2 regions of the Halobacillus sp. KGW1 genome follow, and region 2 is predicted to be linked to the other one. Evidence: riboswitches for the same ligand, from Rfam matches in the RefSeq annotation. Region 2 holds a riboswitch; the other holds the start of a gene.
The links. Region 2 has a riboswitch for S-adenosylmethionine ahead of AXG56_RS13595 (methionine ABC transporter ATP-binding protein). Riboswitches for the same ligand answer to the same signal wherever they lie in the genome.
Positions count from the first base shown of each region.

Region 1: linked by a shared signal. The riboswitch ahead of mmuP (S-methylmethionine permease) and the one ahead of AXG56_RS13595 (methionine ABC transporter ATP-binding protein) in region 2 are both predicted to bind S-adenosylmethionine.

Region 1 covers NZ_LSOC01000004.1:238,420-248,110, forward strand. The annotation lists gene AXG56_RS16120 (MarR family winged helix-turn-helix transcriptional regulator) at 1-309, opposite strand, end outside; gene AXG56_RS16125 (NAD-dependent succinate-semialdehyde dehydrogenase) at 472-1,884, opposite strand; gene AXG56_RS16130 (APC family permease) at 1,900-3,291, opposite strand; gene gabT (4-aminobutyrate--2-oxoglutarate transaminase) at 3,310-4,668, opposite strand; gene AXG56_RS16140 (GntR family transcriptional regulator) at 4,688-5,338, opposite strand; gene mmuM (homocysteine S-methyltransferase) at 5,525-6,475, opposite strand; gene mmuP (S-methylmethionine permease) at 6,441-7,847, opposite strand; SAM riboswitch class I at 7,937-8,046, opposite strand; gene AXG56_RS16155 (hypothetical protein) at 8,249-8,884, shown strand; gene AXG56_RS16160 (DUF4247 domain-containing protein) at 8,902-9,450, shown strand; gene AXG56_RS16165 (DUF350 domain-containing protein) at 9,474-9,691, shown strand, end outside.
Region 2 covers NZ_LSOC01000003.1:922,383-932,073, reverse strand. The annotation lists gene AXG56_RS13645 (LTA synthase family protein) at 1-966, shown strand, start outside; gene AXG56_RS13640 (sulfite exporter TauE/SafE family protein) at 1,018-1,794, opposite strand; gene AXG56_RS13635 (sulfurtransferase TusA family protein) at 1,851-2,078, opposite strand; gene AXG56_RS13630 (MBL fold metallo-hydrolase) at 2,119-3,249, opposite strand; gene AXG56_RS13625 (sulfurtransferase TusA family protein) at 3,289-3,855, opposite strand; gene AXG56_RS13620 (rhodanese-like domain-containing protein) at 3,890-4,180, opposite strand; gene AXG56_RS13615 (DsrE/DsrF/DrsH-like family protein) at 4,199-4,678, opposite strand; gene AXG56_RS13610 (metal-sensitive transcriptional regulator) at 4,740-4,997, opposite strand; gene AXG56_RS13605 (DUF421 domain-containing protein) at 5,139-5,852, shown strand; gene AXG56_RS13600 (DUF302 domain-containing protein) at 5,906-6,289, opposite strand; SAM riboswitch class I at 6,463-6,580, shown strand; gene AXG56_RS13595 (methionine ABC transporter ATP-binding protein) at 6,673-7,701, shown strand; gene AXG56_RS13590 (methionine ABC transporter permease) at 7,691-8,353, shown strand; gene AXG56_RS13585 (MetQ/NlpA family ABC transporter substrate-binding protein) at 8,369-9,205, shown strand; gene AXG56_RS13580 (M20 family metallopeptidase) at 9,219-9,691, shown strand, end outside.

The DNA.
Region 1 (9,691 bases), on a different contig from region 2:
TTCAAGCATCCGCCCGCTTTCCGTCAAGTGCAGCTCCAGAGAACGCATGTCGTCAATCCGAAAGCATCGTTCAATATAGCCTTTCTTCTCCAGACTGGAGGCCATTCTGGCAATGTTAGCCTTATCCTTACCTAAGTAATTGGCGATCTGATTCTGGGTCAACCCGTCTTCCTCCCAAAGAAGCATCATGATCAAATTCTGCTCCGGCGCCAGATTGTAAGGGGCGAGCTTCGCTTTTATGAAGCTTGTCAATTTTAAATCGGTTTGATGGAGTTTTATACTGATGTGGTTCTGAAAGCTACGTTTCATGGAGGCTTTTTACCTTTCTCACGTACGGTGGACGTTATTTTTCAAAAACATAATTATAGGCAGAAAGAATTCCATTGTCAAAGGTATTAATTGGATAACAGCCGAAGAAAAAAATAAAACCCGCAAATGATAAAACCGCCCCTTAGCAGGGACGGCTTTTTATCATAGTCCGATAGAGATATATTTCGTTTCTAAGTATTCTTCAATACCGAAGTGACCGCCTTCTCGACCGAGTCCGCTTTCCTTAAACCCGCCGAACGGTGCTTGAGCCGTAGATGGAAGTCCATCATTTAACCCGACAATACCATAGTCCAATTCCTCAGAAAGACGCATCGCTTTGGAGAAATTCTCTGTGTACAGATATCCGGCCAAACCGAATGGAGACTCGTTTGCACGGCGAATCGCATCTTCTTCATCAGAGAAAGAAGCGATCGGAAGCACAGGCCCGAACGTTTCCTCCTTCATACAGATCATGTCATCCGTCGTATGAACAAGCACGGTCGGTTCAACGAAATACCCCTTATCCGATTGGGAAGATCCGCCTGTTACAAGCGTTGCTCCATTATCCAGAGCATTCTGGATATGCTTATTGACCTTATCAAAACCGTCTTTATCAATAAGCGGACCGATGTCCGTATCAGGATCGAGGCCATCTCCCACATTCAGCTGCTCAACAGCAGTTTTCAATTTCTCTGTAAATTCATCCAATACAGATTCATGCACATAGAAACGGTTGGAGCAGACACAAGTTTGTCCAGCATTTCTGAATTTTGATGCCACTGCGCCTTCCACTGCCTTATCCAGATCCGCATCCGCAAGAACGACGAATGGAGCCTGACCGCCGAGCTCCAGTGAGATACGCTTCATCGTATCCGCCGACTTACGCATCAAGAGCTTTCCGACCTCTGTCGAGCCTGTGAAAGAAAGTTTACGTACGCGGGAATCAGATAACCATACATCGCTGATGGTTGCAGCATCTCCTGTAAGGATATTAATAATTCCTTCCGGCGCTCCCGCTTCCTGAGCCAGCTCCACCAGACGAATCGCAGTCAGAGGCGTCTGCTCTGCCGGTTTGATAAGGACGGTACAGCCTGCAGCGATTGCCGGCGCCACTTTTCTTGTAATCATAGCTGCCGGGAAGTTCCATGGCGTAATGGCTGCCATGACTCCGACAGGCTGTTTTTGGACAAGAATGCGCTTGTCCCTGCTCGAAGCGGGAATCGTTTCACCGTAGATACGCTTCCCTTCTTCTGCATACCAGGCAAGGAAGCTGTTCGCATAACCGATTTCACCGGCTGCTTCCTTCAGCGGCTTTCCCTGCTCTTTCGTCATGATTTCCGCTAACTCTTCTTTATGAGCTTCTATCAGTTGATGCCAGCGCATCAAAAATTCAGCACGCTCATAGGCGGTCGTCTTCTTCCATTTAAGAAAAGCAGCATGGGCGGCATCCACCGCCTCCTGCGCTTCTTTCTCTCCCGCATCCGGAACGTGATCGATCACTTCCAGTGTGTAAGGATTCGTTACTTCTATCGTCTTCTCTGAGGTCCATTCTTTCCCGTTCACAATAAGATTCAACTGGAATACCCCTTTCTAAAGTGCTTTATTCTGAATAGTAGCATTTTTCTTTTCGTAAGTCCCACGATTCATCTGAATGAAGAAGTACGCACCGATAAGCGCCCAGCCGCCGACCATGATCCACTCATACGGCCAGATAAGAGCAGCAGGCATTCCAGGCAGGTACAAGACGATGAAACCAAGACTAAGTATTAAAGCTAAATACCCGAACACCGGAGATTTACCAGCGCGGAACGGACGCTCCATTTTCGGTTCTTTCCTCCTTAATAGAATAAAGGACATAGCGACAAGGAAGTAGGCGACAACAATGCCAAGGCCACCGGCATCGACAATCCAGACCAGGGCAGATCGCCCAAGGAGTGGAGCAAGCGCAGATAGAATACCGATGAACAGAACGGCGTTGGAAGGTGTTTTATATTTAGGGTGCAGTTTGCCGAACCATTGTGGTATCATTCCTGATTCAGCCATCGCATAAAGAACCCGGCTGCCGCCGATGACAAAGGAGTTCCAGCTCGTGACAATACCTGCTACACCACCGAGAATCAAGATTTGGGCGAAACGTTCAGATCCGAACAAAGCTGCCATCGAATCGGCAGAAGCAAGTTCTGAAACGGCAAGTTCTTCCGGACTCAGCGCAAGGCCTACACCGAGTGCGATCGCCAAATAAAATACAATGGCTGCAATGACAGATATAATAAGGAAGGAACCGATTTTCCGTCTGGGGAGGTTCGCTTCTTCTGCTACTTGAGGAATGACATCAAAACCGACAAATAAGAAAGGAACCATGACGAGCACAGTCATAATGCCACCCGCTCCACCTTCAAATAAAGGCGAAAGGTTGGAAGGTTCTCCGTAGGCAGCGGACCCGAAAATCAGCACAAGTCCGACAGCAACAATCATTAAGGTAAACACCGTCTGCAGAACCGCTGCCTGCTTTAGACCTATAAAGTTGATTGCTGTGATAATGACGGCCCCTAGTGAACCGATGAGTACCCAGTTCAGGTGCACGTCCCAACCGGCAATCGTCCATAGATAGCCGGCCTGGTAGTCAGGAAGCAGGTAGTCGATAACCGTCGGTAGTGCAACTGCTTCAAAAGTCGCTACCGAAATATATCCGAGCGTAATTGCCCACGAAGCAACGAACGATGCTTTCTTGCCAAGTGCCCTGTGGACATATTCGTGCTCGCCGCCTACTTTAGGCATCGCCGAAGCTAATTCCGCATAATTCAAGCCGACACAGATGACCAGGAATCCACCAATGATAAAGGCAATGACCGCCCCTAGCGAACCTGCCGACGTGATCCACGTACCTGAAAGAACGACCCATCCCCAGCCGAGCATCGCACCGAGAGCCAGAAACAACAGATCAAAGGACGATAATACCTTCTTTAATTTCTTATCTTCCATTAAGCATCCCCCCTTATTTTATACCGAAAATTCCGTCTTCTTTTCCAACACGGACTCCATTGCGTCACGCAGGATATCCAACCCTTCGTTCAATTCTTCATTCGTAATGACGAGCGGCATCAGGAAGCGGACGACATTTCCATAGACTCCTGCACCAAGTACCAGCAAACCGCTGTGTTGAGCTTTGGAAATAATTTCAGACGCAAGTGCTTTATCCGGTGTTTTCGACGTACGGTCTTTGACAATCTCTACAGCCACCATAGCTCCAAGACCGCGGATATCACCGATGCAGTCAAATTCTTCTGCAAGCTTGGTGAACCTGTCCTTAACCGTTGCACCAATTTCGACAGCACGCTCGTTCAAGCCCTCTTCTTCAATGACATCAATCGCCGCAAGGGCTGCTTGACAGGCAACCGGGTTACCACTGTACGTACCTCCAAGTTCTCCCGGACCGGCAGCATCCATGACTTCCTGACGTCCAATGACTCCACTGATCGGCATACCGGCACCCAATGATTTCGAAACCGTGATCAAGTCCGGAGTAATACCAAAATGCTCAGAAGCAAAATAGCTGCCCGTTCTTCCGAATCCCGTCTGGATCTCATCTGCCACGAACAAAATACCGTGCTCCTCACAAAGCTGCTTGACCGCATGGACGAAACGCTTCGCCGGTACGATAAAGCCGCCTTCTCCCTGGACAGGTTCCATAAATACAGCAGCGATTGTTTCCGGTGCGACTTCTTTCAGGAAGAAATCACGGAACTGTTCGATCATGAAATCGATATAAGCCTCTTCTGACATTCCCTCAGGACGGCGGTAACTGTACGGGAAAGGAGCCTTGTACACTTCCGGTGCGAATGGACCGAATTCATATTTATACGGCTTTACTTTGCTCGTCATGGACATCGTCATCAGCGTACGCCCGTGGAACGCATTGGCAAATGTGACGATGGCTTGTCTGCCAGTATATTTTCGAGCAATCTTAACGGCATTTTCTACAGCTTCTGCACCACTGTTCTGCAAAAGCACCTTCTTCTTATGAGATCCAGGAGCAAGCTGTGTCAATTTTTCAGCAAGAGCGACGTACGGTTCATACATCATTACATTGAATCCGGTATGAATGAATTTTTCAATTTGATCATGGAGGGCCTCTTTTACTTTCGGGTGACAGTGGCCGACGTTGATCGTACCGATCGCACCTGCGAAGTCGATGAATGTATTACCGTCCACATCCGTGATTTTGGCTCCTTCCGCTTTCTGTGCAAATGTTGGAATGCCGTAGCTTACTGAATCAGGAATTACTTGATGACGGCGTTCCAGCAGCTCGCTCGCTTTTGGACCTGGGATGTTTGTTTGGATAGATACGTGCTTAGACATGTTTAACCACTCCTTTTAATTAATAGAAAACCGATGTTCGTTCAGACAAATCACTCAGTGTCGAGAGCAAATGGTTACGAATTGCTGCCTCCGCTGCTTCAGAATCCCTCTCCTGCAAATGTTCGAATATCACCCGATGTTCGGGAATCGATTTAACCTCATTCATTGGTGTCGAGTAAAATTCATCTCGGAGGATTAAATAACAGTCCGACCACTGATTCAACTTGTCGACTTCCTGTAGAAGGAATTCATTGCCGGATACCTCGGATAAGAACGTATGGATCAAACCATTGACCCGAAGGAATTCCTCGAAATTCTTGGACTTGTAGGTTTCCAGTTCATCGGAAAGTAGAATTTCAAGCTGTTCCAGATGAGCATCATCCAGCTTAGGAACCGCAAGTCTCGCTGCATAAGTTTCTAAAACAATTCTCAGTTCAAAAACGTCCCGAAGCTCTTTGTTGGACGGTTTGTAAACAATCGCCCCCTTATTGGGAACCAGTTCTATCAATTTCTCACTTTCCAATCGCTTGAAAGCAGCTCTTATCGGAGTTCTGCTCATATTTAACTCTTTACTTACCCAATCTTCCGTAATTCGCTGTCCCGGAACAAGCCGTTTCAGCATAATGGCACGTTTCACCTTTTCATATGCTCTCTCTTCACTACTACTCATTTTGCATCCCACCATTGTATTCGAAGATTGTATACAATTTACTTCTAACAACATGTTATCTTAAAATTCACAAAGTTTCCACATAATTTTCTGAATTTAGTGATTATTGCATAAAAATTCATCCGCTTGTCTAGTGCTTTTTACACATAAAAAAAGACCTTCCCAATCAGAAAGGCCTTTCTCTTTTTACCTATTCTGCCAGCGCCTTGCCAGCGATTGAATGTGATCAGGAGTCGTACGACAACAGCCTCCTATGATCGTTGCCCCGGCTTCCACCCACCGATCGGACTGCTCATCGAAACGCTGGCAGGAGCGTTCCCCGTACCAGTCATTCGTGTCGGGATCGTATGTTTCTCCCGAATTCGGGTATAAAATAATCGGCTTATCTGTAAGAGCCCGGATATGGCCGACTGCCTCTGTCGCATCAGGAATCGGAGCACAGTTCACTCCGACTGCTACCACCTGCTCCCTCCCTTCGATCACATCTATACAACGTCTCCATTCCGTTCCATCACTGATTTGGCTGCCATTCTTCAAGGAAAAGGAAAGCCACGCACTGGCGCCCGGATACTCGCCCAATAATTCCGTCAGTACTTTCGCCTCCTGGAGGGAAGGAATCGTTTCAAAGGCAAGCACGTCGGCACCCGCTTCGATGAGCGCTTCTATTCTGGGACGGTGAAATTCTTTCAGCCGCTCATCCGTGACACCATAGTTCCCGATATATTCTGAGCCGTCAGCAAGGTAGGCGCCATAAGGGCCAACCGAACCTGCAACGACAGGATAAGCTCTGTCATCCGCTTCCCTCCAGACATCCGAGCGTGCTTCCTGTGCCAGGCGAACGGTATCTTTAATTAATGTGCGCGCCTTATCTTCGTCGATCCCCCGCTGCTTAAACCCATCAATGGTTGCTTGATAACTAGCGGTGATGGCAATATCCGCACCATTACGGAAATAATCGGCATGAACCTTACGGATAGCATCCGGATTCTCAAGCAGCACACGGGCGGACCAAAGTGGATCATCAAGGTCGAAGCCGTATGTCTCCAATTCTGTCGCCAACGCCCCATCGAGAATAATCGTTTTCTTTGTTTCCAATAGTTGTTTAATAGGATTGCGCTTGTTGATTCTGTTCGACATGTTCTACTCTCCGTTTCTTCTTGGATTGTGACAGATAATACCCTGCATAACAAAGGATGATGAATGGAATTCCACAATACAGGGCGATCCGCTGTGTCGGATCAAAGGCGATTCCGATGCAGGCGGCAAGACAGAGCAGGAACGATGCGATCGGCACCAATGGATAAAGCGGCGCCCGGTATCCCAGGTCCTCCACCTTGTTCCCAGCTTTCACATAAGCCCGCCGGAAATTAAATTGAGCAAGACTGATGCTCATCCATACGATAACGACTGCAAGTCCTGAAATCGATACCAGCACGATATAGACGGTATCGGGCGCAATGATGCTGGACAACAGAGCCAGTCCCCCACCAAGCATGCTGAATAAGATGGCGTTCAGCGGAATGCCTTTCTTCGTCATTTTCGCGAATTTCGGAGAGATCGTCTTCCGATCCGCGAGAGACCACAGCATACGGGAGGAGGCATATAACCCTGAATTCGCTGCAGACAAAATAGCCGTGATGATGACAAAGTTCATGATATCTGCGGCAAATGGAACACCGACTCTTTCCAAAACGGCAACGAAAGGACTCTCAATGACTCCGGCTTCCGAACTCGGAAGCAGCGCGGAAAGCACAATAATTGTTCCTACAAAGAAAAGAATGAGCCGTACGAGCGTCGTCCGGATGGCTTTCGGGATTGTTTTCGCGGGATCGACCGTTTCTCCCGCCGCAATACCGATCAACTCTGTACCGGAGAATGCGAAGTTGACCGCCAGCATCGTCATTAAGATGGCGAAAGCCCCATTCGGAAACAAACCGGCTTCTGTGAAATTAGAAAAGAACGGAGCTGGTTCAGAATCTGCAAGCGGCACAATACCGAAAATTCCAGCCAGACCAAGTAGAATAAATAGAAAAATGGCGATGACTTTGACAGAAGAAAACCAAAACTCTGATTCTGCAAAAAACTTCACGGTGAATGCATTCAATCCGAAGATCAAAATCGCGAATAAAGCGCTCCATATCCATACACTTATATCCGGGAACCACCGCTGCATCATCAGTCCGGCAGCTGTGAATTCCGATCCCAGCGCCACTGTCCAGGTGAGCCAGTAAAGCCAGGCAACCGTAAACCCCGTTCCCGGACCGATATACTTCGCGGCATAACTGTGAAACGCACCAGTCTCAGGCATATGTACAGACAACTCACCAAGACAGAGCATCACTAAGTAAACGACCAACGCACCAATCAAATAGGCAAGCACCGTCCCAAATGGTCCTGCCTGCTGGATGGTGTATCCGGAACTGAGGAACAGCCCGGTTCCGATGACTCCACCGAGTGACAGCATCACAAGGTGGCGTGTTTTCATTTCTCTTTTGAAGTTCTGTTCCATTTTCTCTTCCCCTCCACTTTCTCTTCATCTAAAAATACATAAAAAAACGCACCCTGGAGCGGGTGCGTTTACCGACAAATAAAAGGAAGCTCCTATCTATCAGGGTTATTCAACACCCGCTGGAATTAGCACAGTGTCTGCATTCAGACCTGTTGCTGAGGCTTCAAAGGGCCAGTCCCTCCACCTCTCTGGATAAGAAATATGTATTTTTTAAATACTCTAACAACGCAAATAAAAAATGTCAACGCTGAATTTTATTCTTACGCTGCAACTTGAATGTTCCGAATATCCTCGAATTTTGTTGTTTCTAGATTCATAGGAACGTATAATGAGAGTGGTTAAAATGGATGAAATTGCCTTAACACTCACGTTCCGTTCCCTTTCTGAGGAGGTGATAGACAATGAAAACCTTCATAAAAATACTAAAAATATCAGGAATCGTCATCGGCTCCATATTCGCACTGCTCGTGCTCATTGGTATGTTCATGCCGGGAGAAATTGATGTCTATGGAGAAGGAGATTCAGAGAAACCCGACAACCTGACTGTATCAATGGATACCTACATCACAGATGAAGACTATGAGCCTACTGAAGTTGCTTTTCTCACTCATACGATAGCTGCGTTAAACGAGATCGACAATCAAAATTGGGGTGCTTTGGATGCCTATTTTTTGTATGAACGGGTTTATGAAACCGCTCTTCGTGACGTTTATATGAACAAAGAAGTCGATCCGGAGCACATCACAGATGTCCATTACACCGTACGGAACAAGCAATTTCAATCTTATTTGGATGAACAGCCGGTGAGCCCGCTCAGCACCGAAACCGATCACGGGGTGGAATGGGCGACCTTCCAATATGATGTGTGGGTAACCTTCTCCTTCGAATTGGAACGGGTCATCACGGATGATGAAGACCGGACATATACCGATCGCTTCGAGGTGCAGGGAGACTACCCTCCACATTGGCAGTCCAGTATGAAGGAAACACACTGGCGCTTGAATTCCTTAATGCTACGCCCTCTAGAAAATGAATAAAACAGGAGATGAAGAGTATGAAACTCAAATCCATCCCGGTTATTCTGCTCGGCCTGCTGTGTTTGACGGCATGCTCCAACGTAGTGGATGCAGTCGGGGATCAATACCCAATGGAGGATATCGTATACGATGATGTGGGCAACAAATCGGAAATCTTCCGCGCTTATGATCAGAAGCCGGAGAAAGTGGCAGCCGGCATCACCGACTCTGAAGAGGCCGTACATAAAGCCTCCAAAGACGGTCGTGATTTAATGCTCTACGACGATTACCTCGTGCAGGTCTATCAGGACACCCAGAAAGAAGAAGATACCATCATCGAAGTATCGGATAAAGAATTCGTCCGGAACAATTATGATAGTGATTTCTTTTCGGACTACGGCATAGAAGAGGAAGCAGAAGAGGTTTATGCTATGGACCTCGATAACCGCGGCGGCTTCTTTTATACAGGGTATATCGGCGGCAGCGGTGGAAGTTATGTGAAAAATGCCGGGAGCAGTCCATCCGTACGCCAGTCATCCAGCACATCCTCCGGTGTCCGCGGCGGCGGCCCCGGAGCAGGAAAATAACAAAAGAACAGGAGCGAAAAACCATGTTTGAATTCGATATTTCGGAAGTACTGAATGTTTATGACCTTCTATTGACCTTGCTGTATTGGATCGTCATGCTTGTCCTGGCAGGAATTTGTATGGCCATCTTTGAAAAATTCACCCCTTATAACGATAAAGAAGAGCTGCTGAAGGGCAACGTCGCTGTCGCTTCTCAGTTCGCCGGGAAGTTGATCGGTCTAGGTATCATTACAGAATCTTC
Region 2 (9,691 bases):
CTGAACCGTGGAGCAGTATTCTTTACCCATTCAGGTAACGAATACAAAGGTATGCCGGGTCTACTCAGCGAGAACGGATACTTCACGAACGTCATGCATGCTAACGATAAGACGTTCTGGAACCGGAATGTGATGTATGATTCTCTCGGATATGATGAGTTCTTCTCGAAAGAGGACTATGAGATTACGGAAGAGAAATCGCACAGCTGGGGTTATATGGATGAGTATTTCTTCCAGGATTCTCTGGATAAGATGGAAGAAATGGAGCAGCCATTCTACTCCAAACTCATTACATTGACCAACCACTATCCGTTTACGCTTCCGGAAGATAAACAATTGATTGAGCCTGGTGAAACAGGCAGTAACACGCTGAACCGTTACTTCCAAACGATTCGTTACCAGGACGAGGCATTGAAAGAGTTTGTCGAACGCTTCAAAGCGTCCGACCTGTATGATGATACGATTCTCGTCATTTACGGTGACCACTTTGGTATTTCCGAGAACCACCAGAAGGCCATGGGCGAGTATTTAGGTAAAGATATTAATGATTATGAGCAATTCCAGCTGCAGCGAGTACCGTTGCTTCTGTATGGTAAGGATATTGAACCGGAGAAAAACCATACGGTGGGTGGACAGATTGATCTGCGTCCGACCATCACCAACCTGCTTGGAATCGAAGATGATAACCCGATCCAGTTCGGCCATGATTTATTGGACGAGGACCGCCGTCAGCTTATGATCACACGTGATGGAAACTTTGCTGATGAAGAATATGTAGGTATTCAAGGTGCCTGCTATGACCGTGAAACAGGAGAAACTGTAGAAAATGGAGCGTGTGACACTGGTTTCGATGCTGCGCAGGAAGAATTAGAAACATCCGATTCTATCATATACGGAGACTTGCTTCGTTATCTGGATGAAACAGAAATGGTGAATCCGGAAGAAGAGCAAGAGGAAGCAGCTTAATAAAAGAAAAACCACCATTCCAGATCAGGAATGGTGGTTTTTTTAGATAAGTTAAAAGATATCGAACCAGATTTTAATGGTTGTGCCAAGTATAAGGACAGCGAGTATGGTTTGGAGAACGTTCGTATTCATTTTCTGTCCTGACTTCGCTCCCAACGGCGCAGCGATCAAGCTTGCCAGGATAAGAATAAAAGCAGGCAGATAATCGAATTGTCCCGTTGTCACTTTCCCGATGGTTGCACCGATCGATGAGATCAAAGTGATCGCAAGAGAGGAGGCGATGGTCATCCTTGTCGGTATTTTCAAGACGACGAGCATTATCGGTACGAGCAGGAAAGCTCCTCCGGCTCCTACAATACCAGCTCCAATACCAACGAGGAAGGCAAGCAGGGAAGCGGCAGGCTTGTGGAACGTCACAAGATTCACGGGTGTTTCATCGGTCCTTTTCTTAGGGATGAACATCATGATGGTTGCAATAAGGGCAAGAATTCCGTAAACGATGTTGATGCCGTTCTCCGGCATGAATTGAGAGCCGTATCCGCCGATAAAACTACCAATTAATACACTGCCCCCCATGTATAAGATCAGTGGTTTATTAAGATGCCCGCCTTTTCGATAGGCCCACACACCACCGATCGTTGCGAAGAAGACCTGGATCGCACTGATTCCTGATACTTCGTATGCCGTAAACGAACCGACGCCGATGAAGGCCGGTATATAGAGCAGCATCGGGTAGTTGATAATCGCGCCGCCGATCCCGAGCATCCCGGAGATGTAGGAACCCACAAATCCGATAGCAAATATAGTAAGAATAAATCCAAATTCCATGTGTCTTGTACCTCCTTAAAAAAGGGAACCGAATGGACGGTTCCCTTTTGCTGTTGTTATGCTTTTTGAATCCAAAATTTGAAGGCACCGTCGTTTTCCTGATGGTCGAGAAGGGTGTGTCCTCCGGATTTAGCCCATGCAGTCAAATCGCTCTCTGCGCCTTTATCTGTTGCATGGATTTCCAGTATTTCTCCTGATTCTATATCGTTCATCGCTTTCTTCGTTTTGACAATCGGCATTGGGCATGCCAGGCCTTTAGCATCTAATACTTTGGTTACGTTCATGATTTCATACCTCCAGTAGTTTTATTGGGTCGTCTGATGGTTACCTTACTGCACAGCGGTTCGGTCCCACTTCCATTTCGCGCTGTTCCTCCTTATCCGGGCGGATTTTACCCATGTTCGTTTCCCGGATCTGCTGATAAGCATTCGGCTGTGGTGGAAGGTTCTCTGTGACAAGTTTACGGAATTCACTAACGTCTTCGATGTTTAAACCATGATTCTCCTGGAATAGTGCTCCCAGTTTTCGAGCAATCGTATGATCTTCATTCCACTCATCCATCGTCATGAAGTGGGCAGGCAGAACAAGCAGCTCGGCAGATAGTTCCTTATAGCGTGTATAAAGTGTCTCTCTAAGGTCCGCTACCCAGTCTTCTGCTTTTCCGGCAAGGTCCGGTCTTCCAATCGAATCGATGAATAAAATATCTCCCGTCATCAAGTAACGATCATCGACAACGAAGGACGTGGAGCCTTTCGTATGACCAGGGGAATAGAGCGCATGCACATCGATCTTTGCATTTCCGGCCTGAATCTTCGTTTGGTCCTGGAGCGCGTTGTATTCAAATGTTACTTCGGCAGCATCTTCGGGTGGAAGCCAGTAGGAAGCGCCTGTTTCTTCAGCAAGTTGTCTGCCGCCGGATATATGATCGGCATGCAGGTGAGTGTCCAGGATATGTGTGATCTTCCAATTGTTTTCTTCTGCAAAGTCTTTGTACACGTCGGTCATTCTTGTCGCGTCGATGACAACGGCTTCGCCTTTAGAAACGACCATATAAGACAGGCAGCCTTTACCGATGCGTATGAATTGATAGACAGATCCTCCATCACTCAATTCACCGACTTTTACCGGCTCCAGGTGCTCACTCCACTCTTTCATTCCACCCTCGACGGAATATACGTTTTCATATCCTGCCTCACTAATCAGTTCTGCCACCATTTCAGAGGAGCCGCCTTTGGCACAAACGACGGCAATCTCTTTATCATTCGGTAACTGATCGGTAATAGACTCGACGCCATCGAGCAGATCAAAGTAAGGCACGTTCATATAAGTGAAGCTGTCACTTTCGATTTTCCAATCATGGAATGCGTCCTCTGTCCGTACATCCAGTAGGAACAGCTCTTCATTATTCAGCACTTTCTTGACGATATCTGCAATCGGCATAGTTTTTACTGACATCCTATTTACCCCCTAAGGTATATTGGTTTGCAAAAAAATTTAATTATGAATGGAGGAAGTTTCTCCGTTCCATTCCCTCATCCCAGGTACGACATTGTACACGTTCTCCAAGCCTTTGTCTGCCAGCTTCTGTGCAGCCAAGTCACTGCGGCTTCCTGTGCGGCAGATGACGTAAACAGGTTTGGTGCTGTCGATCTCATTCATGCGTGCATCCAGCTCTCCTAGTGGAATGGATAACGCTCCCGGGATGTGCGTGAATGCAAATTCTGCCTGTTCACGAACATCCAGTATGGTTACTTCCTGTGAGCGTACTTCCTGAAGTGTTTCATTGTCCACGATGTGTGGATGTTTCTTCTCCTGGGCTTCTTCGCCGCTTGTTTTCCGGAGATAGTGTTTCAGGACATCCCCGTCTTCGATAATACCGAGATAGTCGTGTCCGGAGCTTTTCGCCCATGCCTGCAGGTCGGCTTTGGAACCTTTATCTGTTGCAAGCACTTCTAAGACATCGCCTGCAGCAAGGTCTTTGAATGCTTTCTTCGTCTTCACAATCGGCATTGGGCAGGCCAAGCCTTTGGCATCAAGCGTCTGATTCGTTTTAATTGTCATCTGTGATTCCTCCTTACCCATATAGGTATGTCATTTATTCTGTCGGGCCTTCCCAGGCGAGCATGCCGCCCTCCATGTTCGTTACGTCAAACCCTTTACTCATGAGTATTTCTGAAGCACGGCCGCTGCGTCCGCCGGAGCGACAAACCATGATATAAGGTTTATCTTTATCCAATTCAACCGCCCGCTTTTCAATAAATCCCAGAGGGATGTGTGCAGCACCGGGTATTTTACCTTCTGCCACTTCTTCGTCTTCTCTGACATCAATGATGTTCAGAGCCTCACTCAGCTGCTGTTCTACTTCTTTAGCTGTCATTGTTTTCATATGGTTTCAACCTCCTGATTAGATAAATAGGTTAACGTTTCCTTCTTCTGCATCTGCCAAATAAGCAGCTACACCAGCGTACTGGATGTCATCCAACAGTTCTTCCTTTTGGAGACCGAGGAGATCCATCGTCATTGTACAGGCAACAAGGTTGATTTCCTGTTCCTGAGCCATGTCAATCAAGTCCGGCAACGGCACAGCATTGTGCTTCTTCATAACGTCTTTGATCATTTTAGGGCCGAATCCTGCGAAATTCATTTTAGAAATGCCCATTTTATCCGCGCCCCGTGGCATCATTTTCCCGAACATTTTCTCCATGAAGCCTTTCTTCACTTTAATTGGTTCGTCTTTCCTCAGAGCATTCAGTCCCCAGAAAGTATGGAAGATGGTAACTTCATGATCATAGGCTGCTGCCCCGTTGGCGATGATATAAGCGGCCATCGCCTTATCGTAATCTCCGCTGAATAAAATGATGTTCGTTTTCTTCGTCTCTGACATTTTACTGCCTCCTTATTGGATTATACTAATACGTGTAGGGGTATATTGTAAAGTGAAAAAATTATCTGCTTTTGACTAGCAATTGAACAGCTTCGTTAATGGACGCTTCTGTTGTTTGGTCGTCATCGGACCCTTGAATGCACTCTGCAAGGTTGGAGCTGACGACAAGACCGATGGCACGATCGATCGCGCTTCTGGATGCAGAAAGCTGTGTGATGACATCTTTACAGTCTTTATTCTCCTCCATCATTTTGAGTACGCCTCTCAATTGCCCTTCTAATCGTTTCACTCTGTTTTTCATAGCTGTGTTATATTCCACTGCGTCGGCCTCCCTTAAGCAGTTATTTTTGTTCGCTTTGAACAGTACATGACTAATAATATACCCCTAGTGGTATTTTTGTCAACAAGAAAAGATTCGGATAAGAATACCGATAGAACACCAAGCTAAGGAAGAGGTGACATGATGGAACTTTGGATGGATACCTGGAAGGTACTGCTTAGAATCGTCACAATCCTGCCATTGCTTTTGGCCGTAGGTCTCTTTATGGGGAAGCGGTCGATCGGTGAACTACCTGTCTTTGACTTCGTTGTTGTCCTGGTTCTCGGCTCCGTGGTGGGAGCGGATATTGCTGACCCGAATATCAACCACATCCATACGGTGACAGCTATTATAGCGATCGCGCTCTTACAAAAAGTCATTGTATGGATGAAGCTGAGGAGTCCTTGGTTCGGTAAGTTATTGACCTTCGAACCAACTGTTGTCGTTTTCGAAGGGAAGATGATTGGTGAAAACGTTAAGCGAATTCGCTATTCCATTGATAATATAATACAAATGCTTCGGGAAAAAGATGTATTCCGGATTGAGGACGTATACACGGCAATCATAGAACCGGACGGGAGATTGACGGTGCAATTGAAGCAGGGAAAAGAGCCTGTTACTAGAGAAGACATAGGTATGTGGAATAGGGGTGGGGGTTATGACATCCCCTTGATTATGGACGGTATTTTACAAAAGGATATGATAGCGCGTATGGAAAAGACAGAAGCGTGGGTAGAGAAACAGATCACTCCCCATGCGGTTTCGGATATCTTCTACGGAGCGGTAACCAACCGGGGGTCTTTTCACTACTCGTTGAAAGGTACGGATCCGAAAATTCCGCCTATCGAGCATTAAATGGAGATCCCTGGTAGAGTGCGGATGGGTGAACCCTGACCAGGGATCTAATTTCACACGCTTTTGCTTATACAGTGAATCAACCGTTCCTCGATATCGGAGGCGAGTGATTGAACGGCAGCATCACCAATGGGACTTACGAGAGCAGTCGGCTTCGGCATTCCGATCTTTGTTGTGCCCTGCTCATCATATACGACCATTTTACAAGGGAGAAAATAACCGGCAAGGGTATTCTCGGATAGGATGCTTTCTGCTTCTTTCGGATTACACACTTCAAGAATACGAAATTCCTGATGGAATTCCAATCCTTTTTCCGTCAGCTTATCTTTGACATTGAACTTCCATAAGACCCCGAACTGCTCCAGACTCAGCTGTTGTTCCAGGCTTTCCACTGCATCCTTGACACTCTTCTTCGTTTCAACTGTATAATGAAACATAGAATCCTCCTTTTTAATTTCCTGATTTATGGGTATACATACCCTTTAAGGTATCTATGGAATCTGAATTTCTCCATTTTTCTGAGAAAAGTTACAAATGGAATTGACAAGGTGGATGAGGCTGTATTATCATTTTCACCAGTGACATAATTGAATAACGAATTGAATCGATCTTCTTATCTAGAGAGGTGGAGGGACTGGCCCTTTGAAACCTCGGCAGCGGATCTGAACGGATGTCTCCGTCAGAAACTGTGCCAACTCCAGCACGCCTGTGGGCGTGACAGATGAGGAGAGACGGATCTCATATACATATGTGTGAGCCTCTCTTCTTGTTTTATAAGAAGAGAGGCTCTTTTTGTTTAGGAAAGCATAGGAGGGATTCGATGATCCAGTTTGAAAACGTATCGAAAGTGTATCAGCACGAAGGGAAAGAACTGCGTGCCGTCGACCGTGTCGATTTGACGATACATAAAGGGGAAATCTTCGGAGTCATCGGTTTCAGCGGCGCTGGAAAAAGTACGCTCGTCCGTCTTGTTAATTTATTGGAACGGCCGACAGAAGGAAGGGTCGTCGTCAATGGAGAGGATTTGACGAAGCTGTCCAAACCGGATTTAAGGACAGTCCGGAAGCGCATCGGAATGATCTTTCAGCATTTTAATCTGCTGGAGTCCAAAACCGTCCACCATAACGTGGCATTTCCATTATCTCTTGTCGGTACGCCGAAGAAAGAGATAGATCAAAGGGTGAAGGAAATTCTAGCCTTCGTCGGTCTGTCTGAAAAGGCAAATCATTACCCGGACCAGCTGTCCGGCGGGCAGAAACAGCGGGTCGGTATCGCCCGAGCTTTGGCGACCTCCCCTGATATTCTATTATGTGACGAAGCAACGTCCGCTCTCGATCCGGAGACAACCAAGTCAATCCTGGAACTTCTGAAGAAGGTGAGAGACGAGTACGGCATTACGATTCTGATGATCACTCACGAAATGAATGTCGTCCGTGAGGTGTGTGACAGGATAGCAGTGATGGAAAACGGACGTGTCATGGAGAGTGGATCCATTTTCGACCTTTTCTCCAATCCGCAGCATCCGACAACCAAGAATTTCGTAAGGACGGTGATGGAGAATGATATACCCGCGTCTATTCTAGACGGCATCGAAAAGCGCCATGCCTCCGGGAATATCTACCGGATCACCTTTGTGGAGGAAAGCGCAGGACAGCCGGTCCTCTCACAGGTGGCGAAACGTTTTGATGTGGAAGTAAATGTACTGTTCGGACAGATTACGGAACTGCAGGGTATTCCATTCGGTCATTTAGTCGTGGAGTTCCAAGGGGATGCGAAAGAAATTCTTAAAGCGATCCACCATATCCAACAAACCGTAACGGTACAGGAGGTGACTGCACATGCAGGTTAATTTGATGGATTTTTGGCCGAAAATATGGGAAGCGACATACCAGACCCTTGTCATGGTCGGTATATCCCTCCTGGCAGCAGCGCTTATCGGCCTGCCGCTTGGAATACTTCTCGTTGTTACGAGACAGGGAGGGCTGCTTCAAAATAAACCGTTCTTTAACGGATTAAGTGCGGTTGTGAACTTCTTCCGTTCCATTCCGTTCATCATATTGCTCGTAGCGATCCTGCCGTTTACACGTCTGCTTGTCGGTTCATCGATCGGGACAGCAGCAGCTGTCGTTCCTCTCGTCATCTTCTCTGCTCCGTACATAGCGAGGCTTGTGGAAAGCAGCTTGCTTGAAGTGAAACCAGGAGTCATCGAAGCAGCAGAAGCGATGGGAGCGACACCCTGGCAGATCATACGTCGTGTTTATATACCAGAAGCATTGAGTTCTATTATTCTTAACTTGACGATTGCAACGATCGGTCTCGTCGGTGCTTCCGCCATGGCGGGCTTTGTTGGAGGCGGAGGTTTGGGAGATTTGGCCATCTCTTACGGCTATCAACGCTTTGAAACAGATATTATGATTGCAACGGTCCTATTGCTCGTACTGATTGTGCAGCTTACGCAGACGGTTGGAAACTTTATATCAAGAAAAATACGTAGACAATAACAGGGGGATATTATTATGAAAAAGTGGGGATTTATTTTAAGTTTCATCGCAATCATCAGTTTTGTATTAGCAGGGTGCTCCAGTGAAGGCGACGCAGCCTCTGGTGAGAAGACGAAAGTGAAGGTAGGCCTGAATGGTTCCGGCGTCCCGATTTGGGAGAAAGTCCAGGAGAAAGCAGAGAAAGAGAATATTGACATTGAACTGGTTGAATTCGCGGACTACGTGCGCCCGAACATGGCACTTGCTGATGGAGATATCGATTTGAACGCTTTCCAGACGGTGTCGTATTTTGATTCCTTCATAGAAGAGCACGATTTAGACTTGAAGCCGATCGGTACGACGATCATTGCTCCGATGGGTGTCTATTCCGAAAAATATAAAGATGTAAAGGACATTCCTGATGGAAGTTCCATCGCTGTCCCGAAAGAAGCAACGAACATGGGACGCGCTCTGCTTCTCCTTGAGCAGGCGGGTCTGATCGGTCTACCGGAAGATTTCGACGGAAATGGATCGCTCGATATCATTGAAGATAATCCGAAGAACTTGAAATTTGAACCGATTGTTGCTGCCCAGACACCACGTGTCCTTCCCGATGTCGCTGCATCCGTCATTAATAATGGAGTCGCGGTTGAAGCAGGATTTGTACCGGTGGAAGATGCTGTCTATATTGAGGATGAAACCGCTCAACCTTATATCAACATCATTGCGGCTCGTGCCGATGAAGCAGATAAAGAAGTCTACCAGAAAATCGTTGAGCTTTATCAAGAAGAGGACGTAGCGGATCACATTAAGAAAACATATAACGATTCCCTTATTCCGACATTTGTCCCATTGGAAGATATCGGCTGGTAAAGGAGTGGAGGAAATGACTGCAGACACAGCAACTTCTCTCTCCACCCTTCTTGAGCAAAAGATAGAAGGGAAGCGGGGGGAATACGTATCCATCAGTCACAGCATTCATGAACACCCGGAAATAGGCAACGAGGAGTATTTCGCTGCAGATACGCTGACCACTCTTTTAGAAAAGGAAGGGTTTGTCGTTGATCGGAATATCCCAGAACATGAAACGGCCTTCCGTGCGGTGAAAAGCTCTGGTGTTCCCGGGCCTAAAATCGGGTTTTTGGCAGAATATGATGCCCTGCCGGGTCTTGGTCATGCATGCGGACACAACATTATCGGCACAGCCTCTTGTGCGGCTGCCATTGCATTAGGGGAATTGATCAGTCAAACCGGAGGAGATGTCGTCGTACTCGGCACACCGGCAGAAGAAGGCGGACCGAACGGCAGTGCGAAAGGAACATTCGTCCGCCACGGACTCGTCCAGGATTTAGATGTCTG